Regions from separate parts of the Shewanella sp. 10N.286.52.B9 genome, predicted to be linked through region 2. Evidence: riboswitches for the same ligand, from Rfam matches in the RefSeq annotation. Region 2 holds a riboswitch; the other holds the start of a gene.

Region 1 (6,355 bases), on a different contig from region 2:
TTAATAGCCCATAAAAAAGCCAAGTCACTGACTTGGCTTTTATTTTCATTTGCTACCCAATGAGCTTAATCAAATAAGCACATTAATTGCAGACGAAATTAATCTTCTAAGTTACCACAAAAACGGTAACCTTCACCGTGGATAGTTGCGATGATTTCTGGCGTGTCTGGTAAGCTTTCGAAGTGCTTACGGATACGACGGATAGTCACGTCAACAGTACGGTCATGTGGCTTAAGCTCACGGCCAGTCATTTTCATTAACAAGTCTGCACGAGTTAAGATTTTGCCTGGGTTTTCTACAAAGTGAAGCATCGCACGGAATTCACTGCGAGGTAATTTGTAAGACTCACCTTGTGGGCTAACTAAAGAACGGCTGTTGATTTCTAAGCTCCAACCGTTGAAACGGTAAAACTCAACTGAACCTTTTTCTTCGGTTTCAGCGCCAGCGCTGTTTACACGAGTTAATAGGTTACGAGCACGGATAGTTAATTCACGTGGGTTAAATGGCTTAGTGATGTAGTCATCAGCGCCAATTTCTAAACCAAGGATCTTATCAACTTCGTTATCACGGCCAGTAAGGAAAATAAGGCCAATGTTATTAATTTCACGAAGTTCACGGGCTAATAATAAACCGTTTTTACCAGGAAGGTTGATATCCATAACAACAAGATTAATCTTATTATCCTGCATGGCTTTATGCATTTCTGCGCCATCGTTTGCTTCAGTTACTACATACCCTTCGGCTTCAAAAATACTACGTAGAGTATTACGGGTTACAGCTTCATCTTCAACAATAAGAATGTGTGGGTTTTGCATGTCATTTACCTAAATTAAAAACAATTCGATTCTAGTCATGTTGCACTAGGGCTGTGGCGTTATATAGCTAAGAAAACGCCGATAATTTATAAATTCACGATAGGTGTTTATCTATGTCTGCCCTGAACAAAACACGCTTCATGACTAACTACATTATATAAACCAGTTTAAGGCACTAATATTTATCGCACTTCTATAAAAGAGTTATACGTGACGTAAATTTTGATCATAAAAAATCAATATTCAGATCGTATGCTGAGCTTGAGTAAGCTCACAACCTGTCAAAATATCTGTAAAACCGATGATTCATATAAACTAAGAGATTAAATTGCTGATTAAAGTTCCTTCGCAACCTAATTTTGTCCTACATTTATATTCAGTCTTTTAAAATGTAGAACACATTTTAAAAGCTTGAACACTTTACCAAGATTTAATTTCAGTAAATGTAGTCGCTTGTGTCACAACTTAGCGTTATGTAGCAAAATCTAGCTAGTGTGAGATATTGTACTCGTTTTAGGCATTTGTTAACAAATGAAATGTTAACAAATTTACGGGGAAGATTTGTTACAAAAATGCTTTTTGGTGTAAGCTTATGATTTTTAAGTCAAATATAATTATTGTTCTTGTGACTTACATCACACAGGGTGTTGGTCCAAGTCTTGGTTTGCTACACTGAATTGGTCTTAATTGAGAAAAATAAATGATGAATAATTCAATAGATAACCTTTGGTTTAAGTATCAAGGGACCCAATTTCTACTTACTCAGCGCCTTTCTTACGCTGTCCCCTTCGCCATTGTCACCGCCCATAATCCCTTAGGCAGCCAATTGAATCCGTGTCAAAACCGTTTGTTAGATAGGCGACTTCAACGGAAAATTCAGCAATTTAATAGCCCCTATCGTTGCTTAATTGGCGCGGCGCCAGACTTATCTCATATGGAAAAAAGTTGGGCAGTCTTTATAGAAAAAGACCAAGCGTTAGCGTTAGGCCGAGAGTTTAAACAGCTCGCTATTTACTATGTTGATAATGGGGTGTTGTCATTACTTGCCTGTGGTGAAGCACCTGACAAGGAAGTGTTAATTGGCGAGTTTGGTCAACGGACGGTTTTGGTTAGTGAATTACCTGATTTGCATGATGAGTAACATCAAGAGCACTTTCACGACATATGTATCAGTAAGTAAATATTTTTTATCAGGCACTTAAGTAAGTGCTTTTTTTTATTGATTTTTTTGTGCAGTTCTAAGATATATGCTTATTTTTATACTTTTGAAGCCTTATAGTTAACAAGTGCTGATTAATTGCGTAGTTTGGTTGGTAGACCGCCTAGTATTACATCGGCTCTATATTAGGTAAAATGATTTTTAGTTTTATATTACTGTTGTTTTATATCGTTTTTTTATGTGAAATTTAAATAATACCTTAAATGGCATTATATTTAGCTCAGTGTCTCTATTTACGTATTGTGTTATTTGACGATTTTATGGCATATCCCAATTGACTTGAGTTGTTATTTATTGGTATTTTCATGCTCTTCCTGTGGGAAGAAACAGAAGAGGAGCGTTAGCTAGGTAGTAAGTTCGAGGAAAACCAATTCCTATGACAGCTTATGAGGGAGATTAGCGCCGAGGTACTGGTATGTTTGGTTGGCATTCGGTATCGGTCGTTTAGGTTGAATCCTAGCGATTGTCACCTATTATTTGGTGGAGAGCTTCTGGTGAAAGATTGCTGTTTCCCTTCTTTAAGGGTGCGTTATCACTGCACCAGGCTCTTCGAACGAAGTAAGTTCGGAGTGTAATCATGTTTTTACGTATTAAATTTCAAGTTGTTCCAATACTGTGTACGCAGTTTATGTCTACTCAGTCCATGTCTACTGAAAGTATGTTTAGTCAAAGTTTGTCTGCTAAAACTTTGTCTACTAAAACTTTGTCTAGTAAAAGTTCGTCTGCGAATGTCGTGGAGGTATCAGCATGAGTTTAGTTGTTGCTAAGTTCGGTGGCACCTCAGTTGCTGATTTTGACGCCATGAACCGCTGTGCGGACATTATTTTAGCCAATGCCAATACCCGCGTCGTTGTTGTTAGTGCTTCTAGCGGTGTCACTAATTTACTGGTTGAGTTAACTCAAGCCAATGTGAACGACCAACGCCGCTTAAGTTTAGTCACTCAAATTGCTAAAATTCAATATGACATTGTTGATAAGCTGGCGCGTCCACAAGATGTAGCTGCTACGATTGATAAGCTATTAAGCAGAATGGCAGTGCTTAGTGATAAGTTAGTGCTCGATAGAAGCAAAGCCATCATTGATGAGCTGTTATCCATGGGTGAGCAATGTTCATCATTATTGTTCTCTGCGGTTATTCGCCAAAAAGGCACGCCATCAAGTTCATTTGATGTGCGCCAAGTATTAAGAACCGATAGCCATTTTGGTAAAGCAGAGCCGCAAATTGAGCAAATTGCGCTCCTAGGCGCGGAGCATTTACAGCCGTTATTGGCTCAGCAAGTGATCGTGACTCAAGGTTTTATTGGCGCTGATGAAGCAGGCAACACCACCACCTTAGGCCGTGGCGGCAGTGATTATTCAGCTGCGTTATTAGCTGAAGCCTTAAAAGCAGATGCGGTAGAGATTTGGACTGATGTGGCCGGAATTTATACCACTGACCCACGTTTAGCGCCTAATGCGAGACCTATCGCTGAAATTAGCTTTAATGAAGCGGCTGAGATGGCTACCTTTGGCGCTAAAGTATTACACCCTGCGACGATTTTACCGGCCGTGCGTCAACAAATTCAGGTGTTTGTTGGTTCCAGTAAAGCACCTGAACAAGGTGGAACTTGGATCCGTCATCAAGTAGAAGATGCCCCGGTTTATCGAGCTGTGGCTCTAAGACGCGATCAAACTTTATTAAACCTGCATAGCTTACAAATGCTCCATGCTCAGGGCTTTTTAGCGCACACCTTTGCCACGCTTGCTAAGCATAAAATTTCAGTTGATTTGATTACCACCTCAGAAGTTAATGTGTCACTAACGCTTGATAAAACCGGTTCTGACTCCAGCGGGCAGGGGTTATTAAGCGAGTCATTACTGCAAGAACTATCACAAAATTGCCGTGTAAGAGTGGAAGATAAATTAGCTTTAGTGGCGATTATTGGTAATCAAATAGCGTCAACAGCAGGTATTTGCAGCCGAGTTTTTGGGGTACTTGAACAGCATAATGTGCGCATGATTTGCCAAGGGGCTAGCCCACATAACTTATGTGTTCTCGTCGCTGAATCTGAAGCCGCAGATGTGGTTAACTCTCTGCACCAAAACTTATTTGAATAATTGCTAACGTGGCAGGTATGACATCAGTGAATTCAATTACAGAACAGGCTAACGATTATTCAGCCACCATGTCTCGGGTTGAAGTGGGAGAGCTTGCCACAGGCCAAGCGTTAACGGCGCCACTGTTTAGCTTTAAAGGCTCAGATGACGCCGCGCCCAGTGTTTATATTCAGGCCAATGTTCATGGGGCTGAAGTGCAGGGTAATGCGGTGATACATCAGCTGATGACTTTACTGCAAGACTACACTGTATTAGGCGATATTCACTGCGTGCCATTAGCCAACCCTTTAGGCATTAATCAAAAAAGTGGCGAGTTTACCTTAGGGCGATTTGATCCTATCACTGGGGTGAATTGGAACCGAGAGTATTATGATCAGTCACTTGATATTGCGAGCTGGTTCACTGAGCATCAACACTTTGCCGACAAGGACTTGTTTAGTGCTTTTAGGCAAACCTTAGTCAATAATTGCCAGCAACGTTTAGCCAACCTTTGGGGTATTAGTACCGGGCATCGCTTAGCTGTGACATTACAACATATGGCCCATGGCGCTGATATCGTGCTTGATTTACATACCGGGCCTAAATCTGCAAAGCACCTTTATTGCCCTGAGTATGATGCAGCCGCAGCCGCGTTTTTCTCGATCCCCTTATCGTTAATTATCCCCAATGAATTTGGCGGCGCCATGGATGAAGCGGTTTTTTGTCCATGGTGGCAATTAACTGAATATGCAGCGTTAAAAGGGCGCGTATTCGATGTGCCTGTGGCGGCTTTTACCTTAGAGCTAGCAAGCCAAGAACGTATTGATATGGCAGATGCTAAAAATGATGCCCTAGGTATTTTGGCCTATTTGAGCCATCGGGGAGTGATCAAAGAGCATGTTGCTCCTGCCAGCATGAAACGCTGGGGCTGTTACTTAAAGGATTATAAAAAGTTTCATGCCCCTAAAGCGGGTTTAGTGGAATACTGCGCAGCGGTTGGTGAGCCGTTAGCTGCTGGCGAGCCTTTAGTGACCTTATTAAGGTTAGATCAGTACGGCAGTGATAATGCCGTCACTTCGGTGAGTTTGCCGATAGATTGCGTGCCAGTGCTGCATTTTGCTTCAGCTTCAGTCCATCAAGGCACTGAGCTGTATAAAGTCATGACTAAGGTATTTGAAATTCCATAAGCTAAATAGATAAGTTAATTTTTTTTCAGCAAGTTAAGCCCGTAGCTAGTTCTTACGGGCTTAGTTTTTACGGACTTAGTTCTCTCAGGCTTAGTTCTCTCAGGCTTAGTTCTTGCTAGCTTAGTTGATGTTAAGCACTGCTATTTATTTGACTAGCTTCTTAATATTTCTAATGGCATCGACAGCATTTCATCGCCAGATGCAGCAAAATACCAAATAATAGCAATCAGTAAGCCAACCGTAATGAAGTACCACAAGGTCGAGAAGATTTGCCCATAACGGTCAAGGGGCAATAAATGACTTTGATGACGGCTTTTCCATTCAAATACAATCTCAAGACTGCCAATTAATAATAAGAAGCCCAGTAATGCCAGTCCAAGGCTGTAGCTAATGAATACCCCAGCGGCTGCGCCTGCGATACAGGCGATTAGACCCACCATGCTATTCATCGAAAAGGTGATACTTTTTAAAATATGACCACCATCTAAAGGCAGTATCGGCAATAAATTAAAGAGGTTTAATAGGGCGTTAAAGCTGGCCAGTCCGACAAAAAAGATATTACCCGTCAGCCAATAAGCCAGCATACAGCCGATGGACATAAACAGGCCAAAAGTCGGCCCCATAATAGAGATCACCACGTTCTGCCAACGGGTATTAATACGCTCGTCACTAACAGCAAGGCCGCCCATAAATGGGATCAAATAAATCCCTTTGGTTTTCATGCCAAAGTGTTTCATTGCTTTGATATGACCATATTCATGGATAACCAAACAGGCAATCAAGGCTAAAGCAAACTCAATTGAAAATAGCCAAGAGTAGGCCGCCACACTGGCTGCAGCGAGCATGGCTTTAATCACTTTGGCGCTTTTAAGTAACTTAAAACCTAGAGAGGTTAAGCCAACAAAACTGAATTTTTGTTGTTTAACTGGGGCCACTTCAGGGGTTTGTCGTTCTATGTCCTTGCTGTTACGCTGGCCATCGGCAATGGTGTTATTGTCCACCAAAACCGTATAGTTGATGATAAATGGTTGCCACTGCAAATCAGACTCTAAGCGCAC
Region 2 (6,355 bases):
ATTATGACTATTTTAGTATTAGCTGAACATGATAACGCAAGCTTAAAATTAGATACCGCTAAAGCAGTAAGCGCAGCGGTTGCCATTGGTGGTGATGTGCATGTGTTAGTTGCTGGTAGTGATTGCGCTGCAGCAGTTACCGCAGCGCAAGCATTAACAGGCGTAAGCAAGGTATTAGTTGCTGATAATGCTGTGTATCAAGCGCAACTAGCAGAAAACCTTTCACAGTTAGTGGTTAACCTTGCAGGTGATTACGAACATATTATTTCTGCGGCTAGCAGTGTCGGTAAAGATACCCTGCCACGAGTCGCGGCGTTATTAGATGTGGCGCAAATTTCTGAAGTGATTGAAGTTGTAAGCCCAGATACCTTCGTGCGTCCTGTTTATGCCGGTTCGGCATTAGCGACAGTGCAAAGTTTAGATGCGGTTAAAGTGCTAACAGTACGAACCAGTGCTTTTGATGCCGCAACCAATGACGGCAGTGCAGAAGCGGTTATGGTTGATTTTGTTGCCACAGCAGCGGCAGAATTTGTTTCGCAAACATTAACTGAATCAGAGCGTCCAGAGCTTGGCAGTGCTGGGGTGATTGTTTCCGGCGGCCGCGGTATGGGCAGTGGTGAGAACTTTGCTATTTTAGAAGCGCTTGCTGATAAATTAACTGCTGCTGTTGGTGCTTCGCGCGCAGCTGTTGATGCTGGCTTTGTACCGAATGATTTACAAGTAGGTCAAACTGGTAAAATTGTCGCACCTGATTTGTATATTGCTGTAGGTATCTCAGGGGCTATTCAGCATCTTGCTGGTATGAAAGACTCTAAAGTCATTGTGGCAATCAACAAAGATCCTGAAGCGCCGATTTTCCAGGTTGCAGATTATGGTCTGGAAGCTGATTTGTTTGAAGCGATCCCTGAGCTAACTAATTTGCTATAGTCCTTAATTAGAGCCCTTAATTAGAGCCCTAAATAAGAGTCCTAAATAATGCTCTTTATAATAGGATTATGGCTACGCTAGTTTTTTAGTGAGTTAATATCCACTAATAAAAAACGGCACTAAAAGGCTTTTACCGAGAGGTAAAAGCCTTTTTTAATGTTCCGTAGATAGTTGCTGCCAATTTATACTAATGCGTTGTTATTTGCGGTGCTGTTCTATCAGTGAGCAAAAATTACCACTGCGTTAAATATGAACCCTTGCTAATAAAAGGTTACACTGGTGCTGCGTCAATGTGCGCGGTTTTAGTTGTGATGTTATATATCACAAGATAATCAAGTTTTATCTGGCAATGATGCTACTGCTTATGTTTGTATGATGGGGTGTTGATATACAGAGCCTTTCTGTTGTTAGCATAAGTAGAGGTGCATTAAGTATCAGTACGGGTGAGTTGGGTGATGCCAATAACTTATTCGGAAAGGATTTAGTGCCGAAGTAAATGGATTCTATCAAAACCATTTATTGGGGCAGTTACCGAAAGGGACTGCACTGTCATGGTAATTTCTATCCGAAAGGGTAGAAGAATATATATCGACAACGATATTGATATTACTGTGGAGTGCTACTGAAAAGAATTTCGTTTACGTATTCAACGTAAACTTGCCTTATCAGTTATTCTCCATTCGTACTCAACGAAGAAATTATAAGAAATGATGATAACAAGTTACGCCGATTCGGCTCTCTCGCTTTTGCCACCAGTAGTGGCTATTTTGCTCGCAGTATTAACTCGCCGAGTCTTACTTTCATTGGGCTTAGGTATTATCACCGGGGTGTTTTTACTCGGTGATTTTTCAGTTAGCGCTGCAGCCTCAAATTTACTGACTACCGTCACGGGTCTAGTTTGGGATGATGGCGCGCTCAATTCATGGAACCTACAAATTTTAGGTTTCTTGGTGATTTTGGGCATGATCACGGCATTAATCACGGTAAGTGGTTCAGCTCGCGCCTTTGCTGATTGGGCTCATCAACGTATTCGCAATAAACGTGATGCCAAGTTGATGACTATCTTCCTTGGTGTTGTAGTGTTTATTGATGACTACTTTAACAGTATTGTGGTGGGATCTATTGCACGTCCAATCACCGACCGTTACCACATTTCACGGGCTAAATTAGCCTACTTATTGGATTCAACAGCGGCACCAATTTGTGTTATCTCGCCTGTTTCAAGCTGGGGGGCGTACATTATCGCCCTGATCGGCGGGATTTTAACGGCTCATGGCTTTGCTGATACAGGGCATTTAAGTGTGTTCCTGCAAATGATCCCAATGAACTTTTATGCCATTTTTGCATTATTATTATTGGTGTGTGTGGCGTTATTTGGTTTAGATATTGGCCCAATGCGTAAGCATGAACAAAATGCCCAAAAGGGTGAGTTGTTCGACGAATCTAAAGGCTTACCACCAGGAGCCACAGCCGATTTACCAGAAGCGGAAACCGGTAAAATCATTGGCTTATTCTTACCTATATTAGTGTTAGTTGCGGCAACCTTCTATTTCATGGTGGCGTCAGGCGCTGATGCATTATCAGCTAATGATTTACCTTTTAGCATTTTAGGAGCATTTGAAAATACTGAAGTGAGCTCGTCACTATTTTACGGTTCACTGGTGGGGTTAGCGGTCACCTTAGTATTAACTGTGAAGCAAAAAATTGCTCTGCCTATGGTGTTCACTGGCATCAAACTTGGCGCTAAATCAATGCTACCTGCCATTTATATTTTGTTATTTGCTTGGACGATTTCAACGGTTATTGGCAACCTTGAAACCGGTAAATACATGGCCAGTTTAGCCACAGGCAATATTCCATTTGCGATGCTACCTGCAGTATTATTTTTATTAGCAGGCCTAACCGCATTTGCAACCGGCACCAGCTGGGGTACCTTCGGTATCATGTTGCCAATTGCAGCTGATATGGCGATGGGCAGTGATAGCACTATGATGTTACCTATGCTTGCAGCCGTGTTATCTGGTGCAGTATTTGGCGATCATTGTTCACCGATTTCAGATACCACTATCTTGTCGTCAACGGGGGCGAGTTGTCACCATATCGATCACGTAATGACGCAATTACCTTATGCGTTAATCGTGGCGGTCATTAGTATTATTGGCTACGGTGTATTAGGTTTTACCGCGTCAGTGGCCATGGGCTTGGTCACCTGTAGTGTGCTATTTGTATTAAGCGTTATTGGACTGAAGTTGATCACTAAATAGCGTAAGCTAACTCGGTTTGATTTAAGCTTATCGCGAACTTTAGATATAGCTAACTTGTATGAAAATGCCGCTCAGATGAGCGGTATTTTTTATGTTTTAAAATCAAGGCTGCATAATAAAGTGGTATATATAAGCTAAATATCTAAGTCGAATCACTAGAGTGAACCTCAAAGGTTTAAGCTCACATGTTTTGTTTATGCAGCAGTTATTGTTAGCGAAGAGAAGCAGCGATTAGCACTGTGAGTGAATGACTGTTTCTGCCAATGGTGAGTGCAAGGGTTAGCAATTATAGGGATTAACAGGTACTGCTAATCAGCGTACTCGGATCTAGGTGAAAATTGAGATAAAAAAATGCCGCTCAAATGAGCGGCATTTTTAGGATTTAAGTTTAAGTGCTAAATAAAATTAGCTTTAACCAAACTTAAATGATGTTAAGCCACAAGGTTCTAATAGCGTTAGTTTAAACCACGACGCTCAAGTAATGCATCAGTCGTCGGCTCTTGACCTCTGAAGGCTTTATACGCATCCATTGGTGGTACTGAGTTACCCACTTCACGAATGGTTTTGCGATACTTCATCCCAATTTCACGGTTTAGACCGCCTTGAGTTTGTACGTAAGCAAAGGCATCAGCTGCAAGGATTTCACTCCACATGTAAGCGTAATAACTTGCAGAGTAGCCGCCCGGGAAAGCGTGAGCAAAATAGCTTGAGCGGTAACGAGGTGGTACCGCTTTAATGTCAACACCGTGTTTTTTCAGGGCGCTTGCTTCAAAGCTCGCCACATCTTGTAATGGCACATCAGCAGCAAGTGAATGCCACTCTAAATCAACTAGTGCTGCCGCCATATACTCTAAGGTGTCAAACCCTTGATTAAAGCTGCGAGACTCAAGTAATTTTTCTAGTAGTGCCTCAGGAATGACTTCGCCTGTTTCATAGTGCTTAGCATAGTTAGCCAGCACTTTAGGGTGCGCTGCCCAGTCTTCTTCAAATGTCGATGGGAACTCTACAAAGTCACGTGATACTGAGGTACCCGCAAGTGATGGGTAAGTAACTTTTGAGAACATACCGTGGGTACCATGGCCCATTTCATGGAACATGGTGGTGACTTCACTGTAGCTCACAAATGTTGGCTGACCTTCAGGGGCTTTCTTAATGTTCATCACATTAACTACCACAGGCTTGTTGTTTAATAACTCAGACTGACCCACAAACGAGTTCATCCAAGCGCCGCCACGTTTACCTTCACGAGAAAAGTAATCAGCATAAAAGATAGCCATACTGCTGCCATCTTCATCAAACATTTCATACGCTTTTACATCAGGGTGATAAACAGGCAGATCAGGTCTTGGTGTTAAGGTCACGCCATACAATTCTTTAAGAGTGAAAAACACGCCATCTTCCAGTACACGATTAAATTCAAAATAAGGCTTAATTGATGCCTCATCTAAATCAAATTTTTCTTTACGTACACGCTCGGCATAATAAGCCCAATCCCATGGTTCAAGGGTAAAGTCGCCGCCCATTTTGGTGATCATTGCTTGTATGTCTGCGGCTTCTTTTTGGGTGTTTTCAACTACAGCAGGCACCATTGAGCCAAACATCTTATAAACCGCATCTGGGGTTTTGGCCATTTGTGGCGCTAAGCGGTAATCTGCCCAACTGTCATAACCCAGTAATTGGGCTTTTTCGGCACGTAGTTGCGCTAAACGAGCCACTAAAGAAGCGGTTTCATTGTCACCCGTTAAACCGCGGTTAGCAGATGCTTGCCATACTTGTTGACGTAACTGACGGTTGTCTAGTTGGGCTAATACAGGCTGACGAGTGGTGTTGGTAATGCTAAGTAAGTATTTACCTTCATGGCCTGCTGCACTGGCATCAATGGCTGCTGATTTAATGGCGGTTGCTGATAAACCCGCAAGCTCTGACTCATCCTCAACGACTACGGCGATTTCTTTACTTAAGCGCATTAGTCGCTGTGAGAATTCGTTAGTCAAGGTTGACTGCTCTTCATTCAATACACGAATTTGCTGTTTTTGCGCTTCTGTTAGTTTAGCGCCCGCTAGAACAAAACGTTGATGATAAACTTCAATTAAGCGTTTTGCTTCAGGGCTAATTTCTAAGCCTTCACGGCTGTTATAAATCTGTTCAATGCGGCTAAAAAGTGCAGCATTTAAATTAATGTTGTCAGAGTGGGCTGCCATTTTAGGCGCCATAATGCCCTGTATTTTACGTAGCTCAGGGTTACTTGTTGAACCGGTTAAATTATAAAAAACCTTCGATGTACGGCCTAATAGTTCACCGCTTTTTTCCATGGCAACAATGGTATTTTCAAAGGTTGCAGGCGCTGGATTGTTAGCAATAACCAAGATTTGCTGGTAATGCTCATTGATACCTTGCTCAAGCGCAGGTAAGAAGTGCTCATTTTTTATGTCAGCAAAATTAGGGGTTTGATATTGCAAGCTGCTTGGAGCAAAAAAAGGATTATCTGCTTGTATCATAGTGACGTTTTCAGCTTGGGTTGTATCAGTATTTGAGATTGAGCATCCACCTACGACGATTGTGGCAGCAATAGCTGCAGCAACAAGTGTTTTATGCATAGTGTTTAGACTTCCTATTATATTTTATTGTTCAAACAATCTATCAATTGTTTCTTAATCGTATCTGAAGTAATACAAAAAGCGTGAACTATGATGGCTTTTTTAACGTTAACTGTTTAATAAATGTGACATGTTAACTGGATTTAACATGTAATTACTGCTGCGAGAGGTGATTAGCTCAAAAGCGCAGCTGCACAGAGATGATTTTTTGTGATACCGACATGAGTTTATCTATTCTAACGCTTATTTCGCTGCTGAAAAAATGATAAACTGCCACGGTAAATAACCATAAGGACACACCGTTTTGGCGCAACTCTACTTCTACTATTCTGCAATGAATGCAGGTAAATCAACTTCGCTACTGCAATCATCGTACAACTACCGTGAACGTGGAATGAATACCTTAGTCATGACAGCGTCAATTGATGATCGTTATGGTATTGGCAAAGTGGCTTCTCGTATTGGTATTGAAACCGAAGCCCATGTTTTTAGTGATGGTGATAACCTTGCTTATTTTATTGAAAAGCAACTTGCTGAACAAAAGCTGCACTGCATATTAATTGATGA

Evidence for each region. A riboswitch is a leader RNA that binds a small molecule or an ion and turns the genes downstream of it on or off. The one in region 2 is predicted to bind lysine.
Region 1: it holds a riboswitch for lysine, as region 2 does, so the genes downstream of both, lysC (lysine-sensitive aspartokinase 3) here and BCU91_RS08740 (Na+/H+ antiporter NhaC family protein) in region 2, are expected to answer to the same signal.

Annotation. Positions count from the first base shown of each region.
Region 1 is NZ_MCTY01000125.1:18,114-24,468, reverse strand. Features, by position in the region: gene arcA (two-component system response regulator ArcA) at 99-815, opposite strand; gene BCU91_RS07485 (DUF3293 domain-containing protein) at 1,519-1,956, shown strand; lysine riboswitch at 2,357-2,533, shown strand; gene lysC (lysine-sensitive aspartokinase 3) at 2,782-4,131, shown strand; gene BCU91_RS07475 (succinylglutamate desuccinylase/aspartoacylase family protein) at 4,149-5,297, shown strand; gene BCU91_RS07470 (site-2 protease family protein) at 5,450-6,355, opposite strand, start outside.
Region 2 is NZ_MCTY01000159.1:944-7,298, forward strand. Features, by position in the region: gene BCU91_RS08730 (electron transfer flavoprotein subunit beta/FixA family protein) at 1-1, shown strand, start outside; gene BCU91_RS08735 (FAD-binding protein) at 4-927, shown strand; lysine riboswitch at 1,337-1,557, shown strand; gene BCU91_RS08740 (Na+/H+ antiporter NhaC family protein) at 1,635-3,191, shown strand; gene BCU91_RS08745 (M3 family metallopeptidase) at 3,647-5,788, opposite strand; gene BCU91_RS08750 (thymidine kinase) at 6,093-6,355, shown strand, end outside.